2 regions of the Bacillus sp. CZDM1 genome follow, and region 1 is predicted to be linked to the other one. Evidence: riboswitches for the same ligand, from Rfam matches in the RefSeq annotation. Region 1 holds a riboswitch; the other holds the start of a gene.

Evidence for each region. A riboswitch is a leader RNA that binds a small molecule or an ion and turns the genes downstream of it on or off. The one in region 1 is predicted to bind cobalamin.
Region 2: another riboswitch for cobalamin. It lies ahead of ACY3XC_RS23695 (anaerobic ribonucleoside triphosphate reductase); the one in region 1 lies ahead of ACY3XC_RS22415 (ABC transporter substrate-binding protein).

Annotation. Positions count from the first base shown of each region.
Region 1 is NZ_JBUESO010000012.1:3,005-19,330, forward strand. It holds gene pelA (pectate lyase) at 1-3,859, shown strand, start outside; gene ACY3XC_RS22405 (MerR family transcriptional regulator) at 4,248-5,075, opposite strand; gene norA (multidrug efflux MFS transporter NorA) at 5,177-6,361, shown strand; cobalamin riboswitch at 6,508-6,709, shown strand; gene ACY3XC_RS22415 (ABC transporter substrate-binding protein) at 6,904-7,881, shown strand; gene ACY3XC_RS22420 (FecCD family ABC transporter permease) at 7,844-8,914, shown strand; gene ACY3XC_RS22425 (ATP-binding cassette domain-containing protein) at 8,911-10,290, shown strand; gene ACY3XC_RS22430 (cobyrinate a,c-diamide synthase) at 10,323-11,702, shown strand; gene ACY3XC_RS22435 (cob(I)yrinic acid a,c-diamide adenosyltransferase) at 11,699-12,247, shown strand; gene ACY3XC_RS22440 (IS200/IS605 family accessory protein TnpB-related protein) at 12,402-13,970, shown strand; gene ACY3XC_RS22445 (cobalamin-binding protein) at 14,201-15,025, shown strand; gene ACY3XC_RS22450 (CarD family transcriptional regulator) at 15,245-15,772, opposite strand; gene ACY3XC_RS22455 (DUF3870 domain-containing protein) at 16,082-16,326, shown strand, end outside.
Region 2 is NZ_JBUESO010000014.1:836-17,161, forward strand. It holds gene ACY3XC_RS23640 (extracellular solute-binding protein) at 786-1,589, shown strand; gene ACY3XC_RS23645 (hypothetical protein) at 1,628-2,101, shown strand; gene ACY3XC_RS23650 (magnesium chelatase domain-containing protein) at 2,758-3,588, shown strand; gene ACY3XC_RS23655 (REP-associated tyrosine transposase) at 3,588-4,133, shown strand; gene ACY3XC_RS23660 (hypothetical protein) at 4,204-4,443, opposite strand; gene ACY3XC_RS23665 (helix-turn-helix domain-containing protein) at 4,608-4,889, opposite strand; gene ACY3XC_RS23670 (helix-turn-helix domain-containing protein) at 5,097-5,351, opposite strand; gene ACY3XC_RS23675 (competence protein ComK) at 5,393-5,959, opposite strand; gene ACY3XC_RS23680 (hypothetical protein) at 6,261-7,103, opposite strand; gene ACY3XC_RS23685 (sigma-70 family RNA polymerase sigma factor) at 7,449-7,940, opposite strand; gene nrdG (anaerobic ribonucleoside-triphosphate reductase activating protein) at 8,675-9,163, opposite strand; gene ACY3XC_RS23695 (anaerobic ribonucleoside triphosphate reductase) at 9,160-11,016, opposite strand; cobalamin riboswitch at 11,221-11,397, opposite strand; gene ACY3XC_RS23700 (MFS transporter) at 11,647-12,834, opposite strand; gene ACY3XC_RS23705 (3-isopropylmalate dehydratase small subunit) at 12,863-13,360, opposite strand; gene ACY3XC_RS23710 (3-isopropylmalate dehydratase large subunit) at 13,357-14,604, opposite strand; gene ACY3XC_RS23715 (IclR family transcriptional regulator) at 15,004-15,774, shown strand; gene ACY3XC_RS23720 (ABC transporter ATP-binding protein) at 15,934-16,326, shown strand, end outside.

The DNA.
Region 1 (16,326 bases):
AGATGTTTACGTTAATAATGAGCTTAAGCTAGAAGATGCTCCTTTTCATCGTGAAGTAACAACTATTGGCTCGATTGATTCTTATACGACCGGGTCAAGCGCAAAAAGTCATTATTTAGATGATGTACAGGTTTTTGCTGGTTTCTATGAACAGGATCTTCCAATCAAAGTTACACCTGAACCTGAGCCAGAACTAGAGGAGCCGCCAGGAACTGGAGAACAGCCTCCAACGAATGATGATAGAAATGGTGTATATGAGGCAGAGAATGGAGAATTGTTTAATGCCATTGTCGATAATAAACATCCTGGTTTTACAGGAACCGGATTTGTTGACTTTAAACCTACTTCAGATGGATCCTCTATTACATGGAAAGCAAACATTGAAAACACAGGTGAATACACGTTAAATTTCCGCTATGCTAATGGATCAACAGATACACGTTCGCTTGAAATAATGGTGAACGGTGAAACGGTAAAGGAAAAGGAAGGATTTGACCCTACAGATGAATGGACAGCCTGGAAATTACATCAGGTAAAAGCTTCACTAGTATCGGGTGAAAATGTCATTGTCATCAAAACACTCGGTCAAAATGAAGGGCCTAACCTGGACCGTATAGAAATTTATCAAGAGTTTGATTCCATCTTTGAGGCAGAAGATGCACAAATTACAGCTGCGATCGTAGATAACCAGCATCCTGGGTATACAGGAACAGGGTTTGTTGATTACAACCCGAACGCACCTGGCGGCACCATTACCTGGAATGTAACGAATATTCCAGCAAGCGGCGAGTATACACTAGAATTTCGTTATGCAAATGGGGCTGCAGATAACAGACCGGCTCAGATAAAAGTAAATGATCAAGTTGTAAACAATGAATTGGCATTTCCTTCTACAGGTGAGTGGACTGGCTGGAAAACAGTTTCTACAAAGGCGGTTTTAGAGGCTGGAGATAATACAATCGTTGCAACAGGTGTGGGTCCAAGCGGCGGGTCAAATATTGACCACTTACGTGTCCATAACACCACTTCTAATGATACCAACACTGGCGGGCGTAAGCCGGTTGTGGTGGAAGAAGTTAGCATGGAAGAATTAGTTGACGGAATCACGCTGAAAAGACTAGAAACGGAAGGGATATTATCACAGGAAGACTCAAAGACAGGGAATAAGGTTTCTAGAATTGAATTTTTTGCCAGCATCAATCGAGTGCTTGGTTACCATACAGAAGAGGTTTATAAAAATCTGGATTCCGAAACCTCGGTTTGGGAAGTGTCAAAGAATAAGTGGTGGAGCTATGTGCTTGAGGAATCTAAACAAGCAGGCTATGTAGAAGCAGACCAAAATGGAACGATCCGTCCTGATGACATTATTACACGCAGAGAGGCTGCCGTTATCATTGCTGATGTTCTAGACCTCATACCAGGAAAGAGCACGAGCAATAACTCGGAAGATACCAATAATGCAGTAGGGGCCGTTGTGTCAAATGGATATATGTATAAAGGGGTTGGATTTGGTTCAAACCATACATTAACCCATGATGAAACTGCATTCATTCTCAAAAAAATGGTTTCAACAGTAAACCATAATGAAAACGAAGTTCATATTGTGACCGCTGAAGCCGTTAGCGATAATTTAGTAGCAGTGATGCTAAATGGAAGATTCGAGAGTTTCGATGTAAAAGCATTAGCTTTACATGCTGCAACGGGTAGCTTTAAAGGATTAAATCCCTCTTTTACAAATATGTACCCAACAAAGGCAGCAGTTGGAATAAACAAATTTGGTGATACCGTTGTCATTTATGAGTTACAGGACTCCTTACAAGAAGGGAAATTGGTCAAAGAGGTTAATAATCAATTTACAGGAAATCTAGAGGAGCTAAAAGTACAAGCAAATAATCTCGTATCTTGGCAAATGGATCATGGCGGCTGGACGAAGAGTATGGAAAGTGAGTATAGCAGACCATGGAATGGAAAGGAAAAGCGTACGACACAATTTGGTCCAAATGGGGAAGAATTAGGATCGATTGATAATAATGCAACCATTAATCAAATTCGTTTTATCTCTCAAGTGTACAAGGAAACAAAGGATGAAGTCTTGAAGCAAAGTGTGTTAAAAGGAATTGACTTCCTCTTACTCATGCAAACGGAAACAGGTGGATTTCCACAGGTATATCCAATGCGAGGGACATCACCTGAAGACTCTGTCTATTATTCAAATTATGTAACCTTTAACGATAATGCGATGATTAATGTGTTAGAGCTGTTTGATGAGTTATTAAATGAAAGCTATCCGTTTAATGAAAATATGATTAATGACGAGTACAGACAAAAATTAGAACAGGCCATGTACAAAGGAATCGACTATATTTTAAAAGCACAAATCAAGGTGGACGGCAAATTAACGGCCTGGTGCGCTCAGCATGATCCCGTAACATATGCACCTCAACATGCACGTACTTATGAGCATCCATCCATTTCAGGCAGTGAATCTGTTGGCATTGTTAAATTTTTAATGTCCCGCCCAGAACAAACTCCTGAAATCAGGAAAGCGATCCTAGCTGCTTTGCAATGGTTCGATGAAGTGAAGCTCGAAGGAATTCGTTATGTAAGTGCAGACCCTAATGGAGTCTACTTCGTAGAGGAAGAAGGGGCAGTATCCTGGTACCGTTTCTATGAAATTGGTACAAACAAGCCGATTTTCTCGGGCAGGGATGGTGTCATTATGCATACAATCCAGGAGATTGAACAGGAACGTCGTGATGGCTATTCTTGGGGTGGCAGCTACGCTAAACAACTATTAGAGGCAGCAAAAACAACGGGTTATTTTGAAAATCATATTTATGTAGAAGCGTTAGAAAGTGTCACTGTTGATGATTATGGCAGAAAGATAGCTAAAGGAGAATTGACAAGAGTGGAAGATTCTACAAAAGACTTGCGAGCTATCTCTGTTAAGCTTGTCGTTTCTAAGGATGGCATCGGGGATTATGATACTGTCCAAAAAGCAATTGATGCTGTTCCCAACAATAACACAGAACCAGTAGAAATTTTCATCAAAAATGGGACATATAAAGAAGTCGTAACAGTACCAGCCAACAAGCCATTTCTTTCATTAATTGGTGAGAGTGCGGAAAAAACGATTTTAACGTACGATAATTATGCAAAGAGGGAAAGGCCTGAAGGAGGTACTTACGGTACGAGTGGAAGTGCGAGTGTCTACCTGTACGCCAGTGATTTTACAGCCCAAAATTTAACGATGGAAAACTCGTTTGATGAAAGTACCGTAGAAGGTGGTTCTCAGGCTGTTGCGGTATATACTCGCGGCGACCGGATGAAGTTTGATCATGTCCGTTTTCTTGGTAATCAGGATACCTTATATGCAAATGGCGGAACCCAATATTTTGGTAATTGCTATATTGAAGGGGATGTTGACTTTATTTTCGGGGCAGCAAGAGCTGTATTTGATAACTGTGATATCGTATCGTTAGACCGTGGGTCTTCCACCAATAACGGATACATCACAGCGGCAAGCACAAATATAAATGATCCTTACGGCTTCTTATTTATCAATAGTAGATTAATAAGTGAAGCTGCGGAAGGAACTGTTTACTTAGGGAGACCTTGGCACCCTGGTGGTGACCCGAACGCGATTGCAAGCGTGGTCTTTATGAATTGTGAATTAGGGGAGCACATTCAGCGAGAGGGCTGGACAGATATGTCCGGGTTCAGTGCAAAGGACGCAAGATTCTATGAATATAAGAATGAAGGGCCAGGTGCTAATTTAGAACGACCTCAATTAACAGATGAAGAATCGTCAAACTATACCATTGAGAATGTACTAAAAGGCTGGAATCCTCTGCAGTAAGATTAATGGCGGGCAATCCATTGGGATTGCTCGTTTTTTATTGCTCCTACAAAACAAATAATCTTTGCACCATGACATAATCATTAGTTCATTTACTAGAAAACAAGCGGTTTATGGATGGATTGGATTATAGATGGAATTGAATAAATAGAGCAAACTGAAAAAATCTAATATCAATTCATATAATGTTATCCTTTCCTGCCATGATGAGTTTACCTTTGTACAACAAGCTGAACAGATAGCATATGAGTTAGGGTTCGAAAGTAAAAGTTATTTTTAAAAAATATTTAAAAGATTTTATGGGTTATCCCCAAAATCATATAAATCTAAGTTATAACATTATGGGTATTCCTGTAAGTAAGTATATTGGTTATAGAATGATTGAAGATTAAATTTCTATGACTTGAATCATAATTTTAGTGACATAATGCTCCTTATGATTCTTTACAACTGAATCATAGATATACTCTTCAAACACATATTCTCCTATCGTTACATCTAACCGTTCCATTTCTAAAAAAAGCCGGTTATATGTGTGATGAATTGTTTTCTCATCCCCAATATGGTAGCCAATAATAAAATCACCCTTAACTGTTTTAAAATACGGATGTCCTTCCTTTGGCTTAGGCTGTTCAATATATAAAAAGCTGTAATTCGTATATTCGCCCTTTAATACTTGTTCCCGTTTCGTGATAACACCTATTGGAAATCCAGTATCTAGATGTGATTCGTTCAATTCATTTAGAAAGTCTGAAACGACCTCTACAAATTCCTCTTCCGTAATATTTTCAATGTTCCTACTTAAATAAAGAGTTGCTTCAGGTAATTGCTCAAGTGTAACTTGGTGAAAATCAATGTGTGACGCTTTTTCGATTAATGCTATTTGAGCCTCGATAAATTTTTCCTTCATTTCAATTTCCTGACGCTTTTTCACGATTTCTTCTTTTTTTTGATACATTAATGACAAATAACTTTCAGGAGATTTATTTTGCATGTAGAGTTGAATATTGTTAAGCGACATATCAAGATCTTTTAATAAATCGATAACAAAGAATAGCTCTATTTGGTGAATTGAATAATAGCGATACCCTTTTTCGTTTTTCAATATCGGAGATAATAGACCAATTTGATCGTAATAAAAGAGAGTCTGTTTGTTTACTTTGCAAAGCTTCGCAAATTCGCCCGTAGTTAAATATTTTCCATTCTTTTTATTCATTTTTTACAGCTCCTCCCTTGACTATATAGTAACTATATACACTAGTATAGAAAATGTAAAACATATACAATAAGCTCGAATTGTTAAGGGGAATGTTGAAAATGAAGACTCAAAAAGTTACGTTAGGATTATTATTAATGAATTTATTCATAGCCTTTTTGGGGATTGGACTTGTGATTCCAGTTTTACCAACGCTGATGAATGAATTAGGCATAACTGGAACAACAGTCGGTTATTTAACAGCAGCTTTCGCCATAGCTCAATTGATTGTTTCACCATTTGCTGGTAAAGCAGCAGATAAATATGGCAGGAAAATTATGATTGTAATTGGCTTATTTATTTTCGGTATCTCAGAATTTTTATTTGGAATCGGCAAAGAAATCGAAATGTTATTTTTCTCTCGTATTTTAGGGGGAATTAGTGCGGCATTCATTATGCCGGCGGTTACTGCTTATATTGCAGATATAACTAATTTGGATACTCGTCCCAAAGCACTCGGGTATATGTCGGCTGCCATAAGTACAGGATTTATCATAGGTCCGGGTATCGGTGGATTCTTGGCGGAATTTGGAACACGTATACCATTCTTGTTCGCAGGTGCACTTGGTACATTAGCCGCTATTCTTTCGATTATTTTATTATCTGAGCCAAATCGTACAAAGGAAAATAATGAACAATTCTCAGAAACTAAGAATGGCTTGAAGCGTGTGTTGGAACCAAAATATCTCCTTCCGTTTATATTAATATTTATTGCCTCATTTGGTTTAGCAGCATTTGAATCGTTCTTTAGTCTATTTGTGGACCAGAAATTTCAATTTAAACCATCGGATATAGCCGTTGTTATCACAGGTGGTGCAATTTTTGGTGCAGTTTCACAAGTTATATTATTTGATAGGCTTACACGAATTTGGGGTGAAATAAAACTGATTCGCTATAGCTTACTATTATCAGCTGTATTGGTCTTTTTGATGACTGTTGTTCATTCTTATTTCTCTATATTACTAGTTACATTTATTGTTTTTGTAGGTTTCGATTTATTCCGTCCAGCAGTTACTTCCTATCTTTCAAATATCGCCGGTAATGAACAAGGTTTCGTTGGAGGAATGAACTCGATGTTTACCAGTTTAGCAAATATTAGCGGGCCCATTATAGGGGGAATATTATTTGATATAGATATCAACTATCCATACTACTTTGCGACTGTAATATTATCTTTGGGAATCGTTATTACCTTGTTATGGAAGAAACAAGCAAAGGGTTCTTCTATCGAAGTGAAGGCTAGTTAATTAGTCAGAGATACTATATCTAAGACCTTTTCAGGATACCTTAAAAAGAATATAAATGTACAAACGGACTTTTAAATGAATATGGACAATAGAAATAGTTTACAAAGGAGGAATACTCTACTATAATGGCTTTTATAACAAAAAAATGAATACTAGACAAATAGGTTTCTTAAATGATCAGAGTAAGAATCATTTAAGACTAAGAGGGAAGTTGGTGAAAGTCCAACACGGTCCCGCCACTGTAAGCGAGAAGGAAGGTTATATATATCCACTGTGTTTTTAACATGGGAAGGGATAACCAACCAGTGATTCGCAAGTCAGGAGACCTGCCTATTATGTTTTTTAAGCTTCCTCGAGGAAAGGAATGTTTAAAGTGCAGGTAATCTATTATGTAAATATTTATTATTTATTATGACGATTGCAAGTTATTATGCTGTCTACAAGACTAAGTATTATAAATCTGCCTTTATACACGCTTTCCATAGGAAAAGCGTTTTTTTGTTGCCAAAAATAGAAGGAGGAAAAAAGTGATGAAAGATTTTATGAAAAAATGGGGTCTAATGGGTGTTGTTCTGCTGCTAAGCATGGGTATTATTGCAGGCTGTGGTACACAGGAACAGAGCACCCAAGATAAAGCGGCTGCTACCCAAAACGAAAAGCAAAAGGAAAGTAAAGAGCAATTCCCAGTAACAATCACAGACGATGCGAATCAAGAGGTAACGATTGAGGAGGAACCTGAAACCATCGTTTCCATTCAAGCTAGTAATACAGAGATAGCCTTTGCACTAGGGTTAGGCGATAAAATCATTGGTGTATCGGATTACGATAACTATCCAAAGGAAGCACTGGAAATAGAGAAGGTGGGTGCACAGGATATCAATGCAGAACTAGTTCTTTCTCTTCTTCCAGATATTGCTCTTGTGACGGACTATCATTTCAAAACACACCCTGATGTTTTACAAAAGTTTGAAGAGGCTGGAATTGATGTCATTGTAGTTGGTGGTGCCACATCCTTTGAGGATACATATAGCAATATTGAAATGATTGGTGCAGCTACCGGAAGCAAGACGGAGGCAGAAGAAATCATTACAGATATGAAAGAGCGTCTTCAAGCGATTAAAGACAAAGCCGCAGCAGCGAAGGTGGATAAAAAGAAAGTTTGGGTGGAAGTTTCACCGGCTCCTGATATTTTTACGACAGGCCAAAACACCTTTATGCATGAGATGCTGGAGTCCATTCAAGCCACGAATGCTGCAGAAGATCAAGATGGCTGGGTAAAGCTGACTGAGGAAGAAATAGTAAAATTAAACCCAGATGTGATTATCACAACGTATGGCTACTATGTAGAAAATCCAACAGCTGGGGTGCTAAAGCGTGAAGGATGGGCAGAAGTCCCAGCTATAAAAAGTGGAAACGTATTTGATGTGGATAGCGATACGGTTACTAGACCTGGTCCTCGTTTAATTGAAGGAGTCGAGACACTTGCGGAACTTATCTATCCTGAAGTTTTTAAACAATAGAATAGGTTGGTTGTATGTTATAAGCGGAGGGCTTTTACTTGGTATAAGCCTTCTTGGCTTGTTTTATAGCAGTGTAACCGTTACTGTTCCTACAATTTTACACATCATACTGGATAAAACGTTAAATATGGGCTGGCTTACCGATGTAGCAAAAAATGAAGAAATGATTATATGGAATATCCGTCTGCCAAGAGTTCTATTAGCATTTTGCATTGGAGCATCACTAGCATTAGCAGGTGCAGCTTTTCAAGGACTATTACGAAATCCATTAGCAGACCCATATACCATAGGAGTATCCTCTGGTGCCTCTCTGGGCGCCGTTTTGGTATTGTTTTTCCAAGTAAGTATTGTGGGGTTGGGAAGTTTTACGCTTCCAGTGGTCGCCATTTTATTTGGGTTAATTTCTTTATTGATTGTTTTCGGACTCGTTCGATTAAGCAGCAAAAGTTTAGCGATTGAAACCATTATTCTGGCTGGAATTATTATAAGTGCCTTTATTGGTGCACTTGTTTCTCTCATTATTTCATTAAGTGATAGAGAATCTATGACACAAATTATTTATTGGCTTTATGGAAGTGTTGGAATGAGAGGGTGGAGTCATATTCAACTAATCCTTCCGTTCATGCTTATCGGTTCATTTATATTAATCTATCACTATCGTGAATTAAATGCTCTAGCACTGGGAGAGTATGCAGCCGATCATATTGGAGTTGATGTTAAGAAGGGAAAGACATTCGTTCTAATTGGTGCGTCTTTGTTAACGGGAGCAGCAGTAGCTGTGTCAGGGTCGATTGGATTTGTGGGACTTGTAATTCCACACTTAGTCCGACTTATTACGGGTCCTAATCATCGCCATGTCCTTCCACTATCATTGTTTATTGGAGGAGCTTTTCTCATTTTAGCTGATTTAATGGCAAGAACGATCATCGCGCCAAAAGAACTGCCAATTGGTGTAATCACGGCCTTAATTGGTGCGCCAGTATTTGCTCTATTATTGATTAGAGAACGATTTGGGAAGGGGGCCAATAAATGATACGTGTTCAAAACTTAGTTGGCGGCTATGCCCATTCCCCCATTATTAAGGGGCTAGATTTAGAAGTGAAAAAAGGAGAGTTTTTTGCCCTTCTAGGACCAAATGGAAGTGGAAAGACCACCCTTTTTAAGCTTATTACAGGACAGTTACCAATAAAGAGCGGGAAAGTTTCAATCTGTGGAAAAGAAATTTCATCTCTATCAAAACTAGATAAAGCAAAAAAAATGGCTGTTTTAACACAGGAAGTTCAAGTATCTTTCGATTATACTGTTGAAGAAATCATTAGCCTTGGGCGTTATCCGCATCAAAAGGGGATCTTAAAGCAACTATCGAAGAAGGACAGGAAAGTCATTAAAGAGGTTATGGAAATAACCCAAATAAGTGAGTTTCGGAAAACTCAATTTCGACTGATTAGTGGTGGTGAAAAGCAAAGAGTCTTATTGGCCAAAGCCTTAGCACAGGAGCCTGAAATCTTACTTTTGGATGAGCCTACCAATCATCTTGATATTAAACATACATTTCAAATGCTGAATCTACTGAAAGAACGACAACAAACTACAGGGCTAACCATTTTTGCGATTCTTCATGATTTGAATGTTGCTTCACTTTATGCAGATACAGTAGCCTTACTACATAATGGGAAATTTTTAGAAGTAGGAGATGTAGATTTATTAAGGAAAGAAGATCAATTAAAGAAGGTTTACGAGGTGAAAGTGAAATCCCAATCACATCCAACTGTTCCTAAACCACAGCTCCTGATGACACCAAACCATTTTTCATCAAGTCGGTTAGTTAACTTTGAGGATTCCTATAAAATAAAACAAAGTGACGACTATCTTCATGTTCAATTTGATCAGCCACTGCGCACCATATCCAATACCGCCGTCGGTGCTGGTATCCAATGGATAAAACATTTTTGTCAGTTTCAAGGTCCGCATTCAGATATACTGCAGGTGTTGGAAAACTATTCGATGCCACATGAACAATCAGCCGGAATCATGACAGCCGTAAAACTCGAGGATATGGCCATGGTTACGAAAGAAATAGAAGGTATTCACATGATGATAATCGTGACAGAAGGGACAGGAAAAACCATCAACATCATGTTATTTATAGATGCCCATTTTACGGATGGTGCCCTTGTTGATGGATATATGTCTGCTATTGAAGCAAAAGTGAAAGCCATACATGATCTTCGTTTTTCCAAAATGAGTGGGAATGTTGCATCATCAGACACCATGCTGCTTGCCTTTACACAGCAAGGGGAAAAAATAGCCAGCGCCGGTTCAGGAACAGTTGTCGGCAAAGCAATCGGACAAATGGTTTATGGTTCCATAAAGGAAAGTTTCTGCAAATATCTAGAGAAGGTCCACTAAAATCTTAGATCCATTAAAAAGGGGAATGGCAGATGACAGAACGACGAATGGTAATTGCAGGTACTGGAAGCGGTGTGGGGAAAACAACATTAACTATTGGGTTAATGGCAGCGTTAATGAAAAAAGGTTTAACCGTCCAGGGTTTTAAATGTGGACCTGATTATATTGATCCTTCCTATCATACCGCTGTAACGAAACGCGAGTCACGAAATTTAGACAGCTGGATGCTCACAAAAGATCTTGTGCTGGATATTTTCACTCATGGCAGTAAGGGTTCAGATATTTCAATCATCGAAGGGGTTATGGGCTTTTTTGACGGGAAAAGTCCAGTAACCAATGAGGGAAGTACGGCTGAAATAAGTATGATTACGAAAAGCCCAGTTTTGCTTGTTGTTAATTGTGAAAGTATGGCGAGAAGTGCTGCTGCGATCGTGAAAGGTTTTCAATTGTTTGCTGAGGGTCCTACTATTGTAGCTGTCATTGCGAATAAAGTAGGAAGTGAAGGTCACTTTCAGCTTGTAAAAAATGCGATTGAGCAGGAATGTCACGTTCCTGTTATCGGTTATTTGAAGCGAGAATTAGATATTGAAATTCCTGAGAGACATCTTGGACTCATTCCTTCTATGGAAAGAGGGGAACTGGATTCGTTTTTTGCTAAATTAGGTACTCTAATCAGCGAAACTGTCGATATAGATAGATTTTTTGAATTAGCCGTTGCTGAACCGTTAGAAGCAAGCCGCGAGTCTTCCATTTTTGAAAAGCAGAGGGACTATCTGGTGAAAGTTGCGGTAGCAAAAGATAGCGCCTTTAATTTCTATTACCCTGAGAATTTAGAAATCATGGAAGCAAAAGGGATTGAAATTGTATATTTCTCGCCGCTTGCGGATGAGGAGATACCTGATGATGTTGATGGACTTTATATAGGCGGCGGATTCCCTGAAGAGTTTGCACAAGATCTAGCTAGTAATCTAAAAGCAAAGCGATCAGTAAAGCATGCGATTGAAAGTGGATTGCCTACACTTGCCGAATGTGGAGGTTTCATGTATTTAACTGAGTTCATAGAAACAACGGATAAGAAAAAATTTGAAATGGCGGGTGTTATTCCAGGCAGTGTACATATGCAAACTAAATTAGCGGCATTAGGTTATCGAGAGATTAGTGGACAAAATAATAATTTTATACTTAATGATAGGAGTGCCAGGGGACATGAATTTCATTACTCAACCTTCCAAGCACTTGAAGAGGATGTACCTTATGCGTATGAAACGATAGGCATGAGAGGTGTAAGTAAAGAAGGGTATTTACTACATAATTTAGCAGCGGGGTACACTCATTTTCATTTTGCCTCTTGCCCAGAAATGGTAGAGAATTGGATAAGAAAATGTCTGGAGAATAGGGGGAAAGACATATGACTAAATCAATCAATCGAAATGGCTTAACACTTGTTTATACAGGAGATGGAAAAGGAAAAACGACATCCTCTTTAGGATTAGCCCTTCGAGGAATTGGTCGAGGATTTAAAGTGAAAATCTATCAGTTTATCAAATCACCTGAGCGTACATATGGAGAAAAAATTGCACTGAAAAAGCTAGGAGTAGAGATGGTTCAACTGGGAATTGGGTTCACTTGGACAAAAACACCCGAGGAACATAGAGAAGCCTTAAAGCAAGGATGGCCGAAAGCAAAAGAAGCTGTAATGAGCGGCGAGTACGATTTGGTCATTTTAGACGAACTCAATAATGCATTAGCCATAAATAAGTTTCCCATTGATGATGTTTTGCCTCTACATGAAGTGATAGATGTAATCAAAAATAAACCTTCCCATGTTCATTTGGTGATTACCGGAAGAGATGCCAAGCAAGAAATTAAAGACATAGCTGATCTCGTTTCAGTTATTGATTCGGAAAAACATTATTACGATGAAGGCATCCCTGCTGTGAAGGGAATAGAATTTTAAATTCTTGAAGGGGGTTGTAACGGCTTAAATAAATCTATAATAAACTACAAAATAGTATTAAAATCTGACAAAAGAAAAGGGACTAATTTTTGACTTTCTTCCAATAAAATCCTATAATTAATATAGAACATTTGTTCTTGTTAGGAGGGGTGGAATGAAGGTAACGAAAATTTGTCAAATAGCCGATGGTAGTGCCGCCGAGTTTGAAGAACTAAATCGATTAATGACAGTTTTTTGTTCTGCTTTGCGGTATTCCTTTAATCGCTTGGTAGAGGGTGAACAGTCAAACAATTTAATTAAATCGATAAGTGCTCTCTTTCATTTGAACAAAAGATATGCTGAAGATGCTGTCATGCAAGCCCAAGCCACGATCTCAAGTCAAAAAAAACTATTACCCTTAAGAATCCAGGAAGTACAAGGGAAAATTAATAAGACCTCCATGAAATTAGAATATTATCAGACAGGTAGGAAAAGGCCGAAAAAAGTTCCTCTTGAGACCTGTTTAAAAGGGTTGAGTGCCCGCTTAGAAAAACTTCAAGTAAAGGAATCCATTTTATTAAAACACCAGGAAGACCAGACAATTCCAACCGTCATCTTTGGTGGAAAACAGAATTTTTATGAGCGTTTAAAAGGGAAAATATCAAGAAATGAATGGAAAGGTCTACGTTCTAATACCCTTTATTCTCGTGGTGATAAGTCAAAAATGGGTAATTTGAACACCCGAATCGTATTCGACGAGGTGGAACAGCAGTTTTTTATAGAAGTGGCCAATCCACTACTCGTTGAGGGTAGAAAAAGGAGTCCTAGATTACGATTCAAACTACATGTACCGGATAAATATTTCGATGATGTTGTTGGGGTAGTATTACCCAATGAAGTTGGTGTTACCTCAAAGAACAAACCTATGGAAGTATATATCCCCTATTCCATTGAGTTAAAACGGAAAAATAGTAAGATCTTTGTCCACATCACTTATGAAGAGGTTGTCCATGGTTCTATGCTGAATTGGACTGAAACGATTCAGTCTGATTTACTTGCGGGAATTGATGTGAACATTGATCGCATAGCGGTTTCTATTTTAACCAAACAAGGAAATTTAGTAGAATCTAAAACCCTTTATTGTCATGAAATGGAATATGTAAAAAGCAACCGCAGGTCCAATATTTCAGGAGAAATCGCAAAAGAAATCGTTCAGTATCTTTTGACTTGGAACGTGGGAGCTATCGTCATAGAAGATATCAAACTAAAACAAGATCATGATACGAATAAACGATTCAACCGTCTTGTCCATTCGTTTGCAAAAACAAAATTACAAAAGGCGATTATCACTAGGGGAATTAGATTTGGTTTTAAAATAAAAAAAGTAAATCCCGCTTATACAACCGTTATCGGACGGTTTAAATATAGTAAAAAGTACGGCTTATCCGTTCATGAAGCAGCTGCTTTTGTGATTGGGAGAAGAGGGATTGGTCGTGATGAAAAAATACCACAAGAAATCCTAAACCAGTTACGCACGCTAGTAAAGCCAAAGTTGATTTCTATTCTTGGGTCAATGGAAGAATCCGAGAAAAAGTCAAAAAACGGTAAGCAAAGGCGGAAGTATATGGGGATGTTGTTGAAAAATATAGAAATTTTCAAAGAAAACCATAGTTGGAAACTATGGAACGTGATTCATAAAACATTAATGAGTAAGAACCAGGAATTACAACTGAAGGAGGTGTAATCCTGGTACTAAAATCCATTCTTTGTGGTAGGCTGACCAATGGAAGGAATGGTCTACTGCAAATCACCGGCTCTAACAGAGCAACGCGGGCTGTCTTGAACATTAGGTTCATGACAAGGGTGCAAATCCCTTCCTGATGGAATGACGTGGGAACCGTCACGGTATGTCTCCTTTTCTTGGTTCGGAGGCGAAATGTAGAATTTGATAGATTTTAGTAACCAGGTTTATTTATGAGATTAATATCTATATGTCCAAGTAATACAGAATTAGCAGCCTACTTAGGATTAACATCTTCGTTAGTAGGAGTGGATAACTATTCGGATTGGCCGGAGGATATTCAATCATTGCCAAGATTAGGTTCGGATTTGAATATTGATATGGACAAAGTGGAAGCTTTACAGCCTGACTTAGTATTAGCCTCTCTCTCCGTACCCGGAATGGAACGCAATATCGAAGAGTTGAAAATACGAAACATCCCATTTGTCATTGTCCCCAATCCTAAGACGTTAACGGAGGTTGGAGAAAGTATATTATTTGTTGGAGAAGTTACGAATACCTCTGACAAGGCGAATCAATTATTTGAAAAATACAATACGATACTCGAAAAATATCAATCTTTATCTAATTTAGTGCAAAAGCCTGCAACCCTTTATTGGGAATGGTGGGCAAAACCTATTTTTACTCCTGGAGCAACCAATTGGTTAACTGAAATTAGTATACTTGCAGGGGGAAGAAATATATATGAAGATATGGCACAGTCAAGTGTAAAAACGGAGTGGGAAGAGATCTTACAAAGAAATCCCGATGTTATTTGCCTTATTTGGGTGGGGGTACAAAAAGAAAAAGTTAACCCAAAGGTTATCCTAAAACGTCCTGGGTCGGAACAGTTGTCGGCTATTAAAAACAATCAATTGTATATATTAGATGAGCCATTATTTTGCAGGCCATCCCCTAGATTGTTACTTGGTTTATTTAAAATAGCGAGTATCCTTCACCCTGCTATTTACCCGCCATTTAACGAAAATAACGATCCTTTATTAGATGAGGAAGTTTAATTTCTTTTATGATAGTTATCGAAAGACTCTGAATATATCCCTGTTGGAACGATTTAAATATTTGCTATTTAAGCTTTAATACGGAACAAATATATAAGGAAAGTTCAAGTGTAAATGAAAAATAAGTTTTGGATAAGTCATAAAAAAACACTCATAATGTTGTTAGTACAACATTTATGAGTGCTTTTTATTTTAAAAATGGAGGGTTTCTCTCCCTTTTTAACAAATATCTTGAATAGCTGTTTTATTGTTAATGCGTAACATGCTTTTTATCTTTTCAAAAATAGCTTCTGGAGAAGTATTGAGTGAGATGGCCAATTCTTTAAACAAGATATTTTGTATGGTACTTAAAATTCTACTATCTTGTTCGTAAAACTTCCTACTAGCCTTTTCAATTTCATGCTTTTTCCGCAGCAGGGTATTGGCAACTTTAGCAATATCCATTCGATTTCCAGTATACACAATATCTTTAAAAACTTGGCCACGCAATTGCGGCTTTTCAATCCAATTAATTCCAGCAGAATTAAAAGATTCTAAAATGTTTTCTGCTTCCTCTTTATTCATTAATTTCAATATTACGGTTTTATCATTATCTACAGGGGTACTAATCGTTAATTTCTGACTATTTTCAATGGGATGTATGACATAGTAAGCTTTAGTAATCCCGGTATATGTCTTTTCAGAGATTTCATCTACTCTGCATATACCATGTCCTGAATAGACGATCAAATCACCAATCTTAAACACAGTGCTACCTCCTTAAAAACAAATAGTCAACTAGGTTGACTAAACTTATTTTACACTATTTCTGATTGTATTGTCAATCTAATTGACGATGTTTATCTATGTAATACATAAGAGTGAAGTAAAATATATTAATTTTGCAATTAATAGAATGAACAGGATTATTGAATTATTTGGAGAATACATTAACAAGACTTAAGTTTTCCAAACATAGATCACCTTTGATAAATTGGTGATAAGTCGTAATCCTTTAGACATCTATAAATTATGTAATACATATTAATTATTTTTTTAAAAGAGAGGTAGTTTCAGATGATGAACGGAAAAACCCTGTTTATTGCTGGGCATGCAAAGTTACCCCAAGGGATAGCAGCTAAAAGTGTATTTGAAACATTGACGATTACAGCAGAAATTGATAGAAAATATGGGGTCATACTCGAGGCATCCTGTACATTGGCAACGGAACATGCCCGTGAATTTGTTGGTCAGGTGTTAAGGGGGATCAGTTTAAACGATGGGATTGATGAAGCAATCGCTGCACTTCAAACCTATTATCG
Region 2 (16,326 bases), on a different contig from region 1:
CATTAACAATTCCTAAACTGAAGTTTCATTGATATATCCGAATGTAGATTTGAGTCGTACGTGCTAGAAAAGTAGGAGACCGTGGGGACGGTTCTTACGGTCATGGCAAAATATGTAAGACCAAGAGAACCGTCCCCGTGTACATAGTTCACCATTGCATTGGTTGAGGGATAGAAAAGAATGATTATGAACATAAGGCTATTTCCACGACAAAAAATTCACTAGAAAACTGCCCAGGTTCGTTTTTATATAAGGGTTCTTGGCACTTTTAATCAAACGTTTGATGGGCATTTCGTATAGTAGATGTGTGTCAGGGTATGCCGTTTACTAGTTTCTATTGTCTATTTTTAGGAGGACCATAAATACTCTCTACTTTTTTTCGGCAAATTATTCATTTGAAAACAATAGATAGTTCTTTTACGAAAGGGACTCAGTGTCTATTTAATCAAACGTTTGATTAGGGGGATTCGGATTAACTAATCGATTGATTAGAATCGCTGCAGATGTTGGTAATGCAGGGTTTATACCTTCTAAGAAGCGTTGGAGGGTGTCGAAAAGATGGTATAGTGGAAATGGTGAATGTGTATTAACTTAGTATCAATATTTCTGTTCTAACTATATTTTAAACCAACATGTACACCTTTATTTATTCTTCACCAGACTAATTTTCAATAGATTTATGAAACTTTCTAACTATTTTGCAATTATAATCAAACCGTTTACAGCCTCCCTTCGTTTCCTTTAATAGTACTGATAAAAATCATGTATGAAATGGAGGAAGAATCATGAAGAAGACTGTGTTCCTATCAGCTCTACTACTCTTTGTCATTATGGCTGCCGGATTGTCAGCCTATGCAAAAATGGACCGTAAGCCAGAGTTCCAGGCGACACCCAATTCTAGCCAAAGTAATCATGTCATCCGAGTGTACGGACCGGGCGGACCACTTGGACCGATTAAGGAAGCGGCTGAACATTTTTCAGCTGAAACGGGAATCAAGGTGGAAGTAACAGCCGGACCAGAGGGCAATTGGATCGGCCAGGCAAAGCAAGATGCAGATATTATTTTCGGTGGCTCCGAGTATATGCTGCAGGACTTCATCTTTAACCACCCCGAAATGATCGACACTAAATCACGTACGGAGCTTTACCCGCGTGCTGCAGGAATATTGGTGAGGAAGGGAAATCCTAAGAAGATTGAAAGTCTGGAGGATTTGACGAAAAAAGGAGTAAAAATAATCGATGTGAATGGGGCCGGCCAGCTTGGCCTGTGGGAAGACCTGGCAGGCAGAAAAGGGCTGATTGAAGGCATTTCCAAAAATATTAACCTTTCTGTGAAGTCGAGTGCCGAAGCCATTGAACGATGGAAATCGAATTCCAGCCTGGACGCCTGGATTACCTATGAATCGTGGCATTACCGGCTCCAGGATGTGACCGACCTGGTCGAGCTGCCCAAAGAAGAAAAGCTCTATCGTGGAACGCCAATCGCCCTGACGAAATTCACCGATCAGAAAAAAGAGGCACAGCAATTTATTGATTATTTAAGAACGGAAGAATCTCACCTAATCTTTCAAAAATGGGGCTGGAAGTAAGGATGAGCCTTAAATCTAAAAAACTGGGAGGAACATACATGAAAAAAGGAATTCTTACCCTCGCGATACTTTCGATTATTTTTGCTTTGGCTGCCTGCGGAAAAAGCACGGAGGAAAAAACAGAGAAAGATCAACTCGATCAAGCTCAAACGGAACAAGCACTGGCTGACAGCCTCCAGCTTTTGGAGAATGAGAAAGCTGGAGAGTACCTGGTGGATTCACAGGGAAGGGCCCTGTATTATTTTAAAAAGGACGAAGCAGGAAAAAGCAATTGCAGCGGAGACTGCCTGGCAAACTGGCCGGCATTTACCCAGGAGGATTTCGCCGTCCCGGAAGGTTTTGATAAAAAGGATTTCGATACGATCACAAGAGAAGACAACGGGGAGAAGCAGGTCACGTATAAAGGCTTTCCTCTCTATTATTTTGCAAAAGACCAGCAAGAAGGGGATGTAAACGGACAAGGGGTAAAAGATGTATGGTTTGTTGTAAACAGCGAAACAGAATTTGAATAAGCCTGCCCAGGGAACGATCAGTCGCGGTCGTTCCCATCCTTAATATCAGTGCCTGTCAATCCCCGATATTTGTCGAAGATTGATAGTTCTTTATTTAAATAGATAATGCTAGAATGGGGTTGTAGCTCAATATTGTGAGGGTGGCCGGTTGTTGATCTTCTTTTCCTTTTTAATAGGGGAGGAGGTGATATACCTGGAAACTTTTCTTGAAATCCTACGAGAAATTCTAAAGGGAATTGTGCGTGAAGTTAGTGCATATTTCTTTCGGAAAAAAATCCTAGAAAACAAGAAAACCACCCTACGCCGTCGAAAGCCAAAGGGTGGTTCTCATAAATAAACTACTTTGACAACCACCACCCTGACGGTAGAGGCTGCAGGGAGAAGTGTTACCAGCACTTCTCCTTTTTATTATATGTTCATTATACACAAAAAAAACCTTATTTAAAAGGTAATCCTAAGCTCCAACTCGTTCCAATGTATTTTATTTTTTTCTACAATATTTTGCAGGATTTTGAATTATTTTGTAGAAAGTTAGTATTGTAATACTCCTTTTTATTAATCTTCAGAAATAAGCTACGTTTACTTTTTCCTCAATTCTTTTGTGTGATTCCAATTATGTATAGCAATGAAAAATATGTTATGTTGGAGGCTGCTTTATGACGGTCAATGTATTAAGTATTGGTTTAAAAGGACTTGAGGGCTATCGGGTTCAGGTGCAAGTGAGGATATCTCCAGGTAAGGAGTCGATGGTCATTGTAGGGTTGCCAGATTCTTCGGTTAAGGAGTCAAGAGAACGGGTGATAGCTGCTCTTAGTCACTTTGGTGAAGATGTTACCGATCAAAAGGTTGTCGTTAATCTTTCACCGCCTGAACAAAAAAAGAATGGACCTTTATTTGATTTAGCGATAGCGATTGCTGCATTAAAGGAACTAAAGGTTATTAAGGAAGAAATCCGGTTAGATACCGCGTTTATTGGAACGTTGTCCCTAGATGGAACGATAGAAAGTGCGGAAGGGCTGCTGCCAGCATTAATTGCAGCAAAAGCACTTGGTCTAAAGCAGATTTACATCCCTGATGATCCAACCATACCGATTGACATGCTGCATGGCCTGGAATTTGTTGTTGTAAGCCATATTAAGGAAGTGGTCCAGCACTTACAAGGACAACAAAGTTTTTCATTTCTTCCTAAACCTCGGACAAGTAATCAAGCACCACAATTTTCTGAAGCAGTTCAAAAGGATTTTTGCCACGTTATTGGTCATGAGCAGGCGAAACGAGCATTAGAAATTGCTGCTGCTGGCGAACATAATGTGTTAATGAGCGGTCCACCAGGCTGTGGAAAAAGCTTGCTTGCTGAAACTTTCCCCTCCGTTCTTCCTTCTCTAACGAATCAAGCCCAACTAGAGGTAATGAGTCTGAATCAAATCGCAGGTGAATTAAGACGATCGGCAGTTTCTAAACAACATAGTATCGCGAGGGAAACCTAATGGCACGCCCACAAAGAGTTTGGGTCAATCTTCGATATTATCATATTGTTTGTCGTGGCAACCGCCGTGATCCGCTTTTTCGAAATGCATCTGATTTCCAAGCCTTTTTCCATATCCTTCAACAGCTCCATGAGAAAATACCATTTGAAATCGCCGCCTACTGTTTAATGACCAATCACTACCATCTCCTCATTCGCTCAAAAGAGACTTCCTTTTCAAAGCTCATGGGACTAATCAACAAACGCTATGCCAATTATTACAATACCAAGTATCGCTTAACAGGCCATGTCTATGAGAAACGTTTTTACGACAAGATGATTGAAGATAAGGCAGGTATGCTAGAGGTTAGCCGCTATATTCACTTAAATCCGGTTGAGGCCAAAATGGTTAGGAAGCCAGAATACTACCCTTGGAGCAGCTATCATTTTTTTATACACCCTCAAGCAGTAGTACCTTCTTATATGAATATTGATTGTATATTGAATTATTATCTTGGGACAGTAGAAGAACGGAAAGAAAGGTACTGCCAAACTTTACAGGTGTAACTAATGATTTAATCGTTTCATAGTGATCTTGTTAATAGAACAGGTACCAGCTGTTTTAACGCTTTAATGATTATTGATATGGAATGTTGTCAATCGCTTGAATAGCAGCCTTTATTGGGTCATGGTCATCTCGACCAATGCCTATTGGGAAATCCTCTAAGATATATTGGACTTTACCAGGTCTTTCATTTGCAAACGCTTTGGTGGTACCATTTGTATAATGGAAAACCTCTATGTAGTACAATTGACCTTTGAACTCGAATTTTCTCAATATATCCATTTTAACAATTTCATTATGCTGCCTGTTCATTTGATAACCCTCATTTACGTAAGAATCATTATGCCAGAGACTACTAGGTTCCTACTAGTGGAACTAGGCGTAAGTGCAAAGAAGGAGAATAACGAGCCTTCCGCTATTCTCCTCAACTAAACCTTTATCCTCACTTGAAATTTTCCATAGCTGGAACGAGAGTCTTACTTTCCTTTGTCCATTTTTGGATCAATGAACTCCTGTTCGAATAAACTTTTAAAGTCTATGCAATGGTAGATTTTTTCAAACATTTCTCCTGGTGGTATGCCTAAGCCTATAGTAAGTTTAAAGATGGTATAGACTGATGGAGCTTTTAGGTTTCTTTCAATTTCACTTAAATAGCTCCGATCTAAGTGGATTTCATTCGCCAGCCCTTCTTGAGTCATACCTTTTGCTTTTCGTAATGTTCTAATTACTTTTCCTATGTAAATGGCCTTTTCTTTCAAGGGAATTCTCCTTTTATGACCATTAGAAACCTAGGAAGGTAATTGCTCCACGGGCTATAGCCTACAAAACAGCTCATTTAATAAAAAATGGGTTCACTCATTTAGGAATTCTTGATATAATCCGGATCCGAGTGATCGCTTGCTGTGACTATTTTGGTTTAATAGACTGAAATCTCTTATTTGGGCACGGATTTTTCCCTTGTATTTTTAGAATGGTGCATTCACTCTGTCGAAAACTTGATTTTCCATTTCCATCATAAATTCTGAAGCTTTTATACCAAGCCCGGAAGCAAGGGCTAAAATAGTATATAGACTGGGCAGTTTAAGATTTCTTTCAAGAATACTAATATAGGATCGATCTAATCCGCTTAGGTCCGCAAGTACCTCTTGCGATAATTTCCGGTCCTTTCGCAGTCTTTTTAATGCCTTCCCAAAATCTAAGTGCGAATAATAATCCGCCATGGAACTCCTCCTTTGGCTAGTAGATATCTAATAAGGGATTTTCATTTTTCTTCTTTTTCTAAAATGTCAAAATTATACTTGCCTGATTTCTCCTTAAGAAGCTGATGCTTTTTTGGCGGTTCCAGATAGAAGAGGAGGGGGCCAGCTTGAATCCCTCTTTCCTTCGTGAGTCGTTTTAATTGGTTGGCTGTTTGAAGTTTATTGTTAAAAGCAGTTAATTTTGCATCGACAAGCATGAAATGACCGTTGCTCCATTCTACCTCGGTCTTGTTGCCAATTGCTTTGGTGTTGACAATATGGTCGGGATTAAACCAGATGCAGTCTTGTTTTTGTGGGGATTTGCTTGGAAAAAGGCAAACGCTTTGATAGGGATTTACAATGATTGGACACTTAACGGTCTTATTAAGAATGTATTTTGCTCCAGCTATTGCTCCCCGTAAATCAAAGCCTATGTATTTTAATGTATCGTCTAATAAATGTAGTGGAGCTCTGTCCACCAGTAACGTCGTTTTTTCTACCATGATCCTGGAACACAGCTTCCCATTTTGGTCATATTCACCCATCACAAGGATCACTTTCTTATCAATAAAGAAATTTTTATTTATAATCGTACTCCACTCCCTTAGGTGCTATAAATTCGAAGGTTTACTAACTGCTATTTTGAGAAAAACTTTACCAGATAAAATGGATTTCTATGTTTCATGGTTTGGCCATGTCTTTCCTTTACATAAACCTCCTTCATTAAGGCAATGTATGCGGTTACCTTATAAATCTATTAAACGCTAATTGGGACTTTTTTACTGCGGACTATAGCAAACAGATTCGTCATAATTCGGGTGAATTTTGACAAAGATGCGACATTTTTTGCGATTTGGTTCCTTTCCTGTTCACCGAGGGCAATAAAATCGTTTATTCATTTGGCTGCAACCAATCCCAGTCTGGGTTTATGCCATCTAGAAAAGTATAGGTTATGGGTGTTGTAGTCCCCATTGCCGATATCTTTTCTAAATAGAATGTCATGAATTTGTTGTTTAAGATTCCATAAAAGTAGGCGAGCGGATTTTTTACAAGATGGGTCCTTTTTATTTTTCGAATCAGTTGTCTAAAAGCCTGGATGGAGATGTCTAGTACATCTTCTGTGTCATTCGCACACTCAAAGCGAAAAGCAGTAATTTGCACCATCTGCCAATATTCTTCAATGGTTTTTGCATCGGTGAAAAAGCATTTTACTAGCTGTACAAAAGGTTGTGGTACTTTACTGTTTACATAGGAGTAATCTAATGTTGACGGTTCTTCGTAACGTTTATTTATCTTTTGATTGTTTGTTTTTATAAGATTACTAGTTTCATATTGGTGGTTCACTTTTTCCGCTTTGGGTAGTTCATTCGTTGGAAAACGGTTAAACTGATATAAATTGCTAGACTGCGAACCGTTCTTCCTTTCTGTTTCAAAGACCGTGATGATCCCATATTCCCTTGCTTTCAAAATCATTCGTTTAAAGGTAGACCTTGATATGCCGTTATCATGGTATTGTGCGTGAATTGATTTTAAGATGGTTCCGATTTTGGCATTGCATACGCCGGGAACTTTGGCGGCAAATCGCACGAGCCTTTTTAATCCTACCAGCTCACCCTTAGTAAAATCATGCTTGTGTTCTAATGACCACATCTCCATATGTTGATTAAATTCTTGTAGGGAACTAAATTGCGAGAACTGCTTAAATTCTTCCGTATTACCCGATTTTATACTCATGATTCATAACACCCTCTCATCACCAAGTTTAAAGTGTTCCTTCGTGAGAGCTTAATGTGAAGGTTCACGACTAGCACTTCTACAATAACGAGATTGGCTGAGTAAATCGAACTGCCCATTTCTTCTTTTGAGGACATTTTTAGGGCCAAACGTCAAAAAACGCCTTAAAAAATGACTTTTGAAGGCGTTTTTTGATATTTGTGCTTGTTACTATCCAAGATTTAAGATTGAATTCGTGCCTGTCACTCCCCGAGTTATATCCGATTTTGTCGGATATTGTAAAAGCACCTTAGAAACCCGGGCAGTTTAGGTAATAAACACACTGCCCAGGTTGAAATAAAGTTGTTAATGATAAGTTGCAACTTTTTGCTTCATTTTTCTTATTGCCCCTAATTTCCAATGCTTAACGGCAGAAACGGTTACCTTTTCGCTTTCCGCTATTTCTTTAATGGATAGCTGATTGATAAATGATTTCATTACCCATGCTGCTTCCTTTTTCGTTAGGCCTTCGCAATATGATTGGATGGTTTCTTTCTCAAGAAAAAGTGGTGATTCCTGACCTTCAATCCTTTCCCAAAACTCCTCCTGCTGTGGAAGAATATGTTTCTCCTTATATTGGTTGTTCTGTGTCATATCAGATAACATTTTCCCTTTAATAGACGTGTAGGCGTAATTCGAAAAGCTGCCTTTTCGTTGGTCGAAGGATTGTGTAGCCTCCCAAAGGGCAATTAATCCCGTCTGATAGAATTCATGTTGATTTTTATAGATGTGCAAGGATTTAATAATCTTACGAATCATCGGTTGATACTGTACAACTAACTCGTCAAAGCTCTCCACTGATAAAGTCCTTCAGGCAGCGCGCTTCCGATCTATTCCTAGGTAGCTTTACCATAATCCATCCATTGGGAAACTTCGAATCTTGGAAAATTGAATTTAACAGAGAAAATGAGATTTATAGGGTGAAATTTGATTCAAATTGGAACAACAAGCCCCAAATATGATTAGAATGTTAAAAAGTATAAGAGATAAAAAGACCGAAAAAGCCGTGGGGACGGTTCGTGTGGTTTCCTCATTCATATATTAGTAGAGTTCACCATGGAAGTGGTTGAGGGATAGAAAAGAATGATTAAGAACATAAGACTATATCCACGACAAAAAAATCACTAGAAAACTGCACAGGTTCGTTTTTATATAAGGATTCTTGGCGCTTTTAATCAAACGTTTGATTGACATTTCGTACAGTAGATGTGTGTCAGGTTATGACCTTTACTAGTTTCTATTGTCTATTTTGAGGAAGGTCATAACTACTCTCTACTTTTTTTCAGCAAATTATTCATTTGAAAACAATAGAAAGTTCTTTTACTAAAGGGACTTATTGTCTATTTAATCAAACGTTTGATTAGGGGAATTCGGATTAACTAATCGATTGATTAGAATCACTACAGATGTTGGCAGTGCAGGGTTTGACCTTCTAAGAAGCGTTGGAAAGTGTCGAAAAGGTGGTATAGTGAAAATGGTGATATTTGTATTGATTTATAAATTTATAAATTGATGCAAATATCACCCTCGGCTCACCACTGGCGCCCCCAAAGAATGGTAGTATCACCTATTATACTTCTTTGTACATCGATGATCCGCTGATTGGACGAACCTCTGAATAGAACTCGTAAGTCCTTTTTTGATAATTCAAAGCGTCCATCTATCATCACATCTAGATAATGTACTATCTCTTTTTTATGCTCAGGTAATTCCTCAAACACATAACCAGTATATAGCCATATATTCTTGTTCGTCTTAGCTTTGATTTCCTTAACAAGCATCAATGTTTCCTCGTATTGAATGGTAAGACTATCTCCGCCACTAATGGTTACATCGGCGATGGGATTTTCTTCGATTATTTCAATCAATTCACTTATGCTATATTCTATCCCATTGCTTGCATTCCAAGAGGAGGGATTATGACATCCCTCACAATAATGCGTACAACCTGATACATAGATGACCGTACGGATGCCGTTTCCATTATCCGTAGCGTCCGTGTCAATCTTCATGATTCTCATTTCTTACACCCATGTTTTACTCTATTCATTTCTTCTTTACGTTTTGAGCTGTTCCATTTTTCCATGCTTCCTACCAAGTATCCAGTTATTCTTCTTATGCGTTCTATATCGTCGTGATTATTACACTTAGGACATTCGTTGTAAATCACGCCATTGTATCCGCACTGAAGGCAGCGATCAACGGGAACATTAAAACTGCCATACCCTATCCCATTTTCTTTCATTGCCACCACATACGTTTCTAGGGCATCGATATTTTTTGAAGCATCTTCTGCTAATTCCACATAGGTAATGTGACCAGCATTTGTTAACGCATGATAAGGTGCTTCCTTTTTAATCTTATTGATTGCATTAATCTTATATTCGACAGGGACATGATTGCTATTCGTAAACCATTCCTTATCTGTTACTCCTTTGATGACCCCATGTTTTTTTCGAGCGATTTTTAAAGCTTTCCCTGCATAGGATTCGGCAGGTGTTGCTAGCAATGTATAGTTTAATTTCGTCTTTTCTGTTAAAAGATCCATCTTTTCTTTCATGAAGGAAACCATTTTTAAGCCTAGGCTCTGAGCTTCGTCGCTTTCTCCATGATGTTTTCCAATCAGGGCAACAAGGGCCTCCGCTAAACCAACATAACCAACGGATAATGTACCTTGACGAAGAACTTCTTTTAGAGAGGTATCTTTGTATAGTTCCTCTGAATTCCTCCATATTTGTTGCCCATATAAGAATTTAAAATTTGCAGGTGTCTTTGTTGATTGATATAAGAGCCTTTCATATAGTTGTTGACTTGCTAGGTCAACATAATGGTCCAGCTTCTTAAAAAATTCCTCTACGTTATCTGCTTCTACCGCAATCAAAGGCAGATTAATTGAAGTAAACGAGAGGTTTCCTCTCCCCACGGGCGTTGACTTGCCATTTACATTTGTGAGTACCCTTGTTCTACACCCCATTGTGGCGATATGTGTTTCAGGATCTTTTTCTTTGTAATCGTGTAGATTGAATGGAGCATCTACAAACACATAGTTTGGAAAAAGACGTTTTGCTGTTGTTTCAAGCGACAGCCTGAACAAATCATAGTTGACATCACTTTGTTTTAAATTGATACCATCTTTTACTTTAAAGATTTGAATTGGGAAAATCGGCGTTTCTCCATTTCCTAGCCCTTTTTGAGTAGCAAGAAGCATATTCTTAACAAGCATTCGCCCTTCCTTTGAAGTGTCTAATCCATAGTTAATACTGATGAAAGGGACCTGTCCGCCACCGCGGCTGTGCATGGAATTACTATTGTGAATAAAGGCTTCACAAGCCTGATAGACATCTCTATCTGTCAGCTCCCAAGCTTTTTCTTCTAGGTCGCAGCCAGCTTGAACGCTTTCTAATAATTGAACGTTCTTCTCGTATGTCTTATATATATAAGGTGCTAAATCAAAATCAAAGTTACTCATTGCTTGACCGCCGTGCTGCTGGTTTTGATTCGATTGAAAGATGATAGAAGCTAAAGCCATTGCCGACATGATACTGTTTGGTTCACGCATATGACCATGGCCGGTATCAAAACCATCTTTTAACACCTTTGCTAATGGGATTTGCACGCATGTTGTCGTGCCTGATGCATAGTAATCCAAGTCATGAATATAAATATAACCATTCATATAAGCTTGTTTTACTTCGTCAGACAATAAGTGTTCAATTGCGTAATACTTCGCACTAGTAGAAGCGAAGAGTCCCATCATACCCATAGGGCTCTTGCCATCGACATTCGCATTCTCTTGTATTAAATCTTGATTATTGCTACCAACAATTTCATTGAATTCCGCTAATAAATTAGAAAAAACCTGTTTCGTTTCCACATTGGACCTCCTTGTTTGCTCAGAACCATGGAACCCTGGGGACGGTTCTGATGGCTCTTTTCAGTGGCAATTGACTTTTATTTTGAACAACAAAAAACCCATCAAAGTTGATGGGTGAAATAACGTGGAATCATCTATAAACAGCATTCATTCACTGCTAATAGTCAGAATAGCCCCGTTATACCTCCCCAACTCCCGAAGAAGATAATACGTATAAAAATGGCAGGTCTCCTGACTTATGCTTCTTCCTACTCTAATACCTTCCCATCCTAAGACAGTGGATTACTTAGTTCGTCAGCATTTACAGTTGCGGGTACAGCTCTGGACTTTCACCAGATTCCCTATTACGTCTTATTTGACGCCATTATTATCGGTCAATATCTATATATAGTATTTTATAGAAGATAAAAACACTAAATATTGTATAATTTACTATAATATACAATCTCTACTTTGACAACCATTTTTTACTAGGGGATTTTGGAGTCAGCGTATGAAATCCGGGTGACAGGCACCATCCAGGTTCCGATGGCTATGAGATAGCTAGTAAGTAGGTAAATAGGTAGTAGGAAACGTGAGAACCATCCCTAGGGAGTCGGATACGATTTGGATAAGCATGGTTTTCTATGATCACATAGATTGCGATTTATTATTTTTGACTAATTTATCTTTTCTAATTTCCTTGATTCTGCTCGCAATGAATGTACCAATGCCAATAACAGTAGAACTAACCATAAAGATATGAATAATCCCTAATATATTTGCCAGTACTCCCAAAATAAGAGGTGTAGTAACTTGAGTTAGACGATTAACCGTTAGTCGAATTCCTAAAGCTTCGCCAACACGACCGTTAAGGGCATGCTCAATGGTAAGCGAAATAGATAATGGCTGTCCAATTCCTAAGCCCATTCCAAGTATAAACGCGATTATACCAGCTATTATCATTTGTGGAAAGAAGGGTAAAGCTGAATACGAAACACACGTAATGATCATAGAGCCTATAAAAACATGAATCATTCCAAAACGATTGATTAAAGGGGTCATGCAGAACCGAATAATGACACTTGCGATCCCGTTTATCGAAAGCAGCAGCCCAATGATAGAGTTACTGTAACCAAAGTGTAATCCTAGCAGTGGGAAAAAGGTGAAGTATAGATCTTTTGCAAATAAGATTAATGAGCTGAAGAGTAAGGCTACTCTCAATCCCGGTATTTTTAGTAAATCCAAAAAAGTTGAATGGCTTGTTACTGAAGAAGTAGAATCTATCTCCTTTTTAATAGGATATACATTCGGAATGAAATGGATGAGAATGCAGCTTACGAGTCCGAATAGGCTTAGTCCGAAAAAGGTTTTGGGGAAGTTGAATGAATCTGCGATGATTCCACTTAGCAAAGGGCCAAGGAGAGTTCCGGCTGCTACCCCCAGGCTAAACCAAGAAACATATTGATTTCGATTTTCCTTGGTAGAGATTCTTCCAACATAATCTTGAGCAGATAGAATGAATATGGTTTGAGCAGAACCCGCAATGAGTTGTGATACATATAATCCGAAAAAGTTAGGAAGGAAACTGGGCAGGATGATTCCTAAAACGCCCAGATATCCCCCAATAAGTAAGGTTATTTTAGAATTAAGCTGATCGATCACTTTCCCGAGCACAATGGCAAAAATTAAGGGGACCAAGGAAAATAGACTCGTAATGAATCCGATGTGATTAATGCTTCCTCCTAATTCATGTGCAAATAAAGAAACGGTTGGACGTGTCCCCATGATCATCAACATATAAAGACCTGCGATACATACGATAGAGAAAATCTTCATAGTTACACCACTTTTAGGCAGAATCAATCTACGATAATTGATACGTCCCTCTCTTCTTTAAATATGGGACAAGCCCTCCATCATTGATAATGTCAATCATCACTAAGGGCATTTCTGACCCCTGGTATTTTACGGATGTTGTTACATTTTCTACTTCACCTGTAGTTAAATTTACTTCTAGTTTATCCTTATCGCTAATGGTGTGATCACTGATTTCAAGAATAGGTAACCCAATATTAATGGCATTTCGATAAAAAATACGAGCAAAGGATTTTGCAATCACAATCGAGACACCGGCTTTTTTTAGAGCTAACGGTGCTTGTTCTCTAGAAGATCCACAGCCAAAGTTACTGCCTGCAACTAAAATATCTCCATCCTTTAATTTCGCTCGGAAATCAGGATCTAAATCTTCAAAAACGTGGTCAGCCAATTCTTGCATATTTAATGTTTTTGTATATTTACCAGGGATAATTCGATCGGTATCAATGTTATCCCCATAGACATGAGCAGTTCCATTTAAGATCATTTCACTTCCTCCTTCATAAGCTTTGTAGGATTTGTAATCTTTCCGAATAAGGCGGATGCTGCAACAGTAGCTGGAGAACCTAGGTATACATTTGAATTTCTGTTCCCCATCCTCCCTCTAAAGTTACGATTGGTAGAGGAAATGACTCCCTCATCATTACCAGGAACACCAAGATGTGTACCGACACATGGCCCGCAGCCGGATGGAAGGAAGGTTGCTCCAGCACGTACAAGTATTTCAGCCGTCCCATCTTGAATTGCTTTTAAGTAGATTTCATTAGAAGCTGCTGCAACCATAAACCTGACATCAGGATGAACTTTTTTGCCCTCTAAAATAGTGGCGGCTTCATGTAAATCTTCTAATCTTCCATTTGTACAGCTCCCTAAAAAAGCTTGTTGAATCGAATTACCCTCTACTTCAGATATTGGTCTTACGTTATCTGGTGAATGAGGGATAGAAACCTGTGGTTCAAGTGTAGAAAAATCATAGATGTATACGGTTTCATATTTTGCATCTTCATCTGCATGAATATAGTCAAAATCATATGGCAATTCCAACCCAATCGTGTCAACAAACCCCGCTTTAGCTCCCATTTCAATGGCCATATTTGCTATGGTTAAACGGCTGTCTAAACTTAAGGCTTCAATCGCTTCGCCGGTGAACTCAACCGCTTTATAGGTTGCGCCATCAATTCCTAACTGCCCTACTAAAAATAAAATAAGATCTTTCGCAGAAACTCCAGGTTGTAACGTTCCATTCAACTGGATCTTAATCGTTTCGGGAACCTTAATCCAAGTTTTACCTGTTAATAGTACCGCAGCCAAGTCTGTTGAACCTACACCAGTAGCGAAGGCACCTAGTGCTCCGTATGTACAAGTATGGGAGTCCGCGCCAAGAACCAATTGTCCAGGTTTGACGTGTTCATTTTCAACCATCAGTTGATGGCAGATGCCACTACCTGCATCGTATAATTTAATTCCTTGATTTCTAGAAAAGTCTCTCATTAAAGAATGTAAATTTGCGATTCGTTCATTAGGAGCGGGTGCTGCATGATCGATGACAAAGATGACTTTAGATGAATCCCAAACGTGGGTTCCACCCATTTCTTCAAAACTTTTGATGGTTAAAGGAGCGGTAGTATCCGATGCCATAACGGCATCCACGTCTACAATCGCGATTTCATTTTGATAGGTTTCTTTACCTGCATGTGAAGAAATAATCTTTTCTACTAATGTTTGGCCCATCGATAAACCTCCTTGAAGAATGATAATAAAAAATCATTAAGTGAATTAAGAATTCATTCTTCGTATTTATAATCCGTATGATGAATTTTAAATTCATTCTACGGGACAATAAAGTTGGATGTCAATTATTTATTAGAAAATTTAAATTAATATAAATATTTATTCGTTGTACTTGCTTACAAAAGATTTGACAGTCTAGTGTTTTAACTTTTCTGAATTTTTAATTGACAAGGCTTATATCATCATTTACGATTAAAACAAATCACCAGCCGGATTCGAAATCCACAAGATGAAACATGGTTGAGATTTACTATATATGGAATTCACTATGTGGTCTCTTTTTTTGAAAAGGTACATAAGGAACCCGTGATAAGAATTAAAATGGAGGCGAAATAATGCATGAGTGAAACGGTCCGTTCAGTCGAAAGAGCGATTGACATTTTAACTAGTTTTTCAATAGAAGAACCGATCTTAACCGTTCCTGAAATAAGCCAAAAAACAGGATTAACAAAATCGACTGTCTTTCGCTTATTAGCATCTTTAGAATCAAAAGGGATGGTTCAGAAAATCCCGTCTACATATGAATATAAACTAGGCATTCGATTACTAGCTCTCGGAAATATTGTACAAAGTTCATTAGAACTAATAGATGTTGCGAAGCCCATCATGAAGGGGTTATCAGAGAAAACACAAGAAACTGTGAATATTAATATTATTCAGGGATTAAAGAGAGTTTGCATTGATCGAATTGATGGCAATCAAGCTTTAAGGAAAGTTTCAGAAGTTGGAAAGTTATTACCTTTACATAAAGGAGCTTCTGGTAAGTTATTATTGGCCTTTTCTGATCAAGAACTAATGACGAAAGTGTTAAAAGAACAAAGAGAGTTCATGTCAGAGGCTGCTCTAAATGAATTAAAGCTTGAACTTTTTGATATTAGAGAAAAAGGATATGCAACAAGTTTGAGTGACCGTTTAGAGGGAACAGCTTCTGTTTCAGCACCAATTAAAGACTATACAGGTAAGGTCATTGCCGGTTTAACGGTTTCTGGACCATTGGTGAGATTTACGGAAGAAAGAATTGAAAATTTTATAAAAGAAGTCTTGGAGTCTAGCGAGAGAGTTTCTAAAAATCTTGGGTATACACAGGAAGAGATGAATTCAGTCCAGTAATGGCTTTGAAAAACTTCTTTTTTTTGAAGGGAATTATGAGAAAATTATTTATTTTAAAAATTTTCAACAACAACATAGCTGTAAATAGACTTCTTTGTTTAGACAAAAATGAAAGCGTTGTCGAAATGGAATAACCATAAATGAAGAGGGGGAAAAGTCTTGATTCAATTCTCAAATGTATCGAAACGCTTTACGAGAGATGGGGAAACGTTCTTAGCCGCACAAAATATTAACCTGGATGTAAAAGAGGGTGAGTTCATTACGGTTATTGGTCCCAGCGGATGCGGAAAATCAACAGTATTAAATATGTGTGCGGGTCTAATGAAGCCAAATGGGGGAAGAATCCATTATCGCGGGAAACAAGTAGATAAAATTAATACTCAAGTAGGGTATATGACACAGAAGGATAATTTATTGCCGTGGAGAACGGTAAAGGCAAATGTTGAAATTGGCTTAGAAATACAAGGCATGAGTGCAAAAGAACGAGAAATAGAGAGTGCTAAATTTATCGAAATGGTTGGCTTAAAAGGCTTTGAAAAGCATTACCCTCAA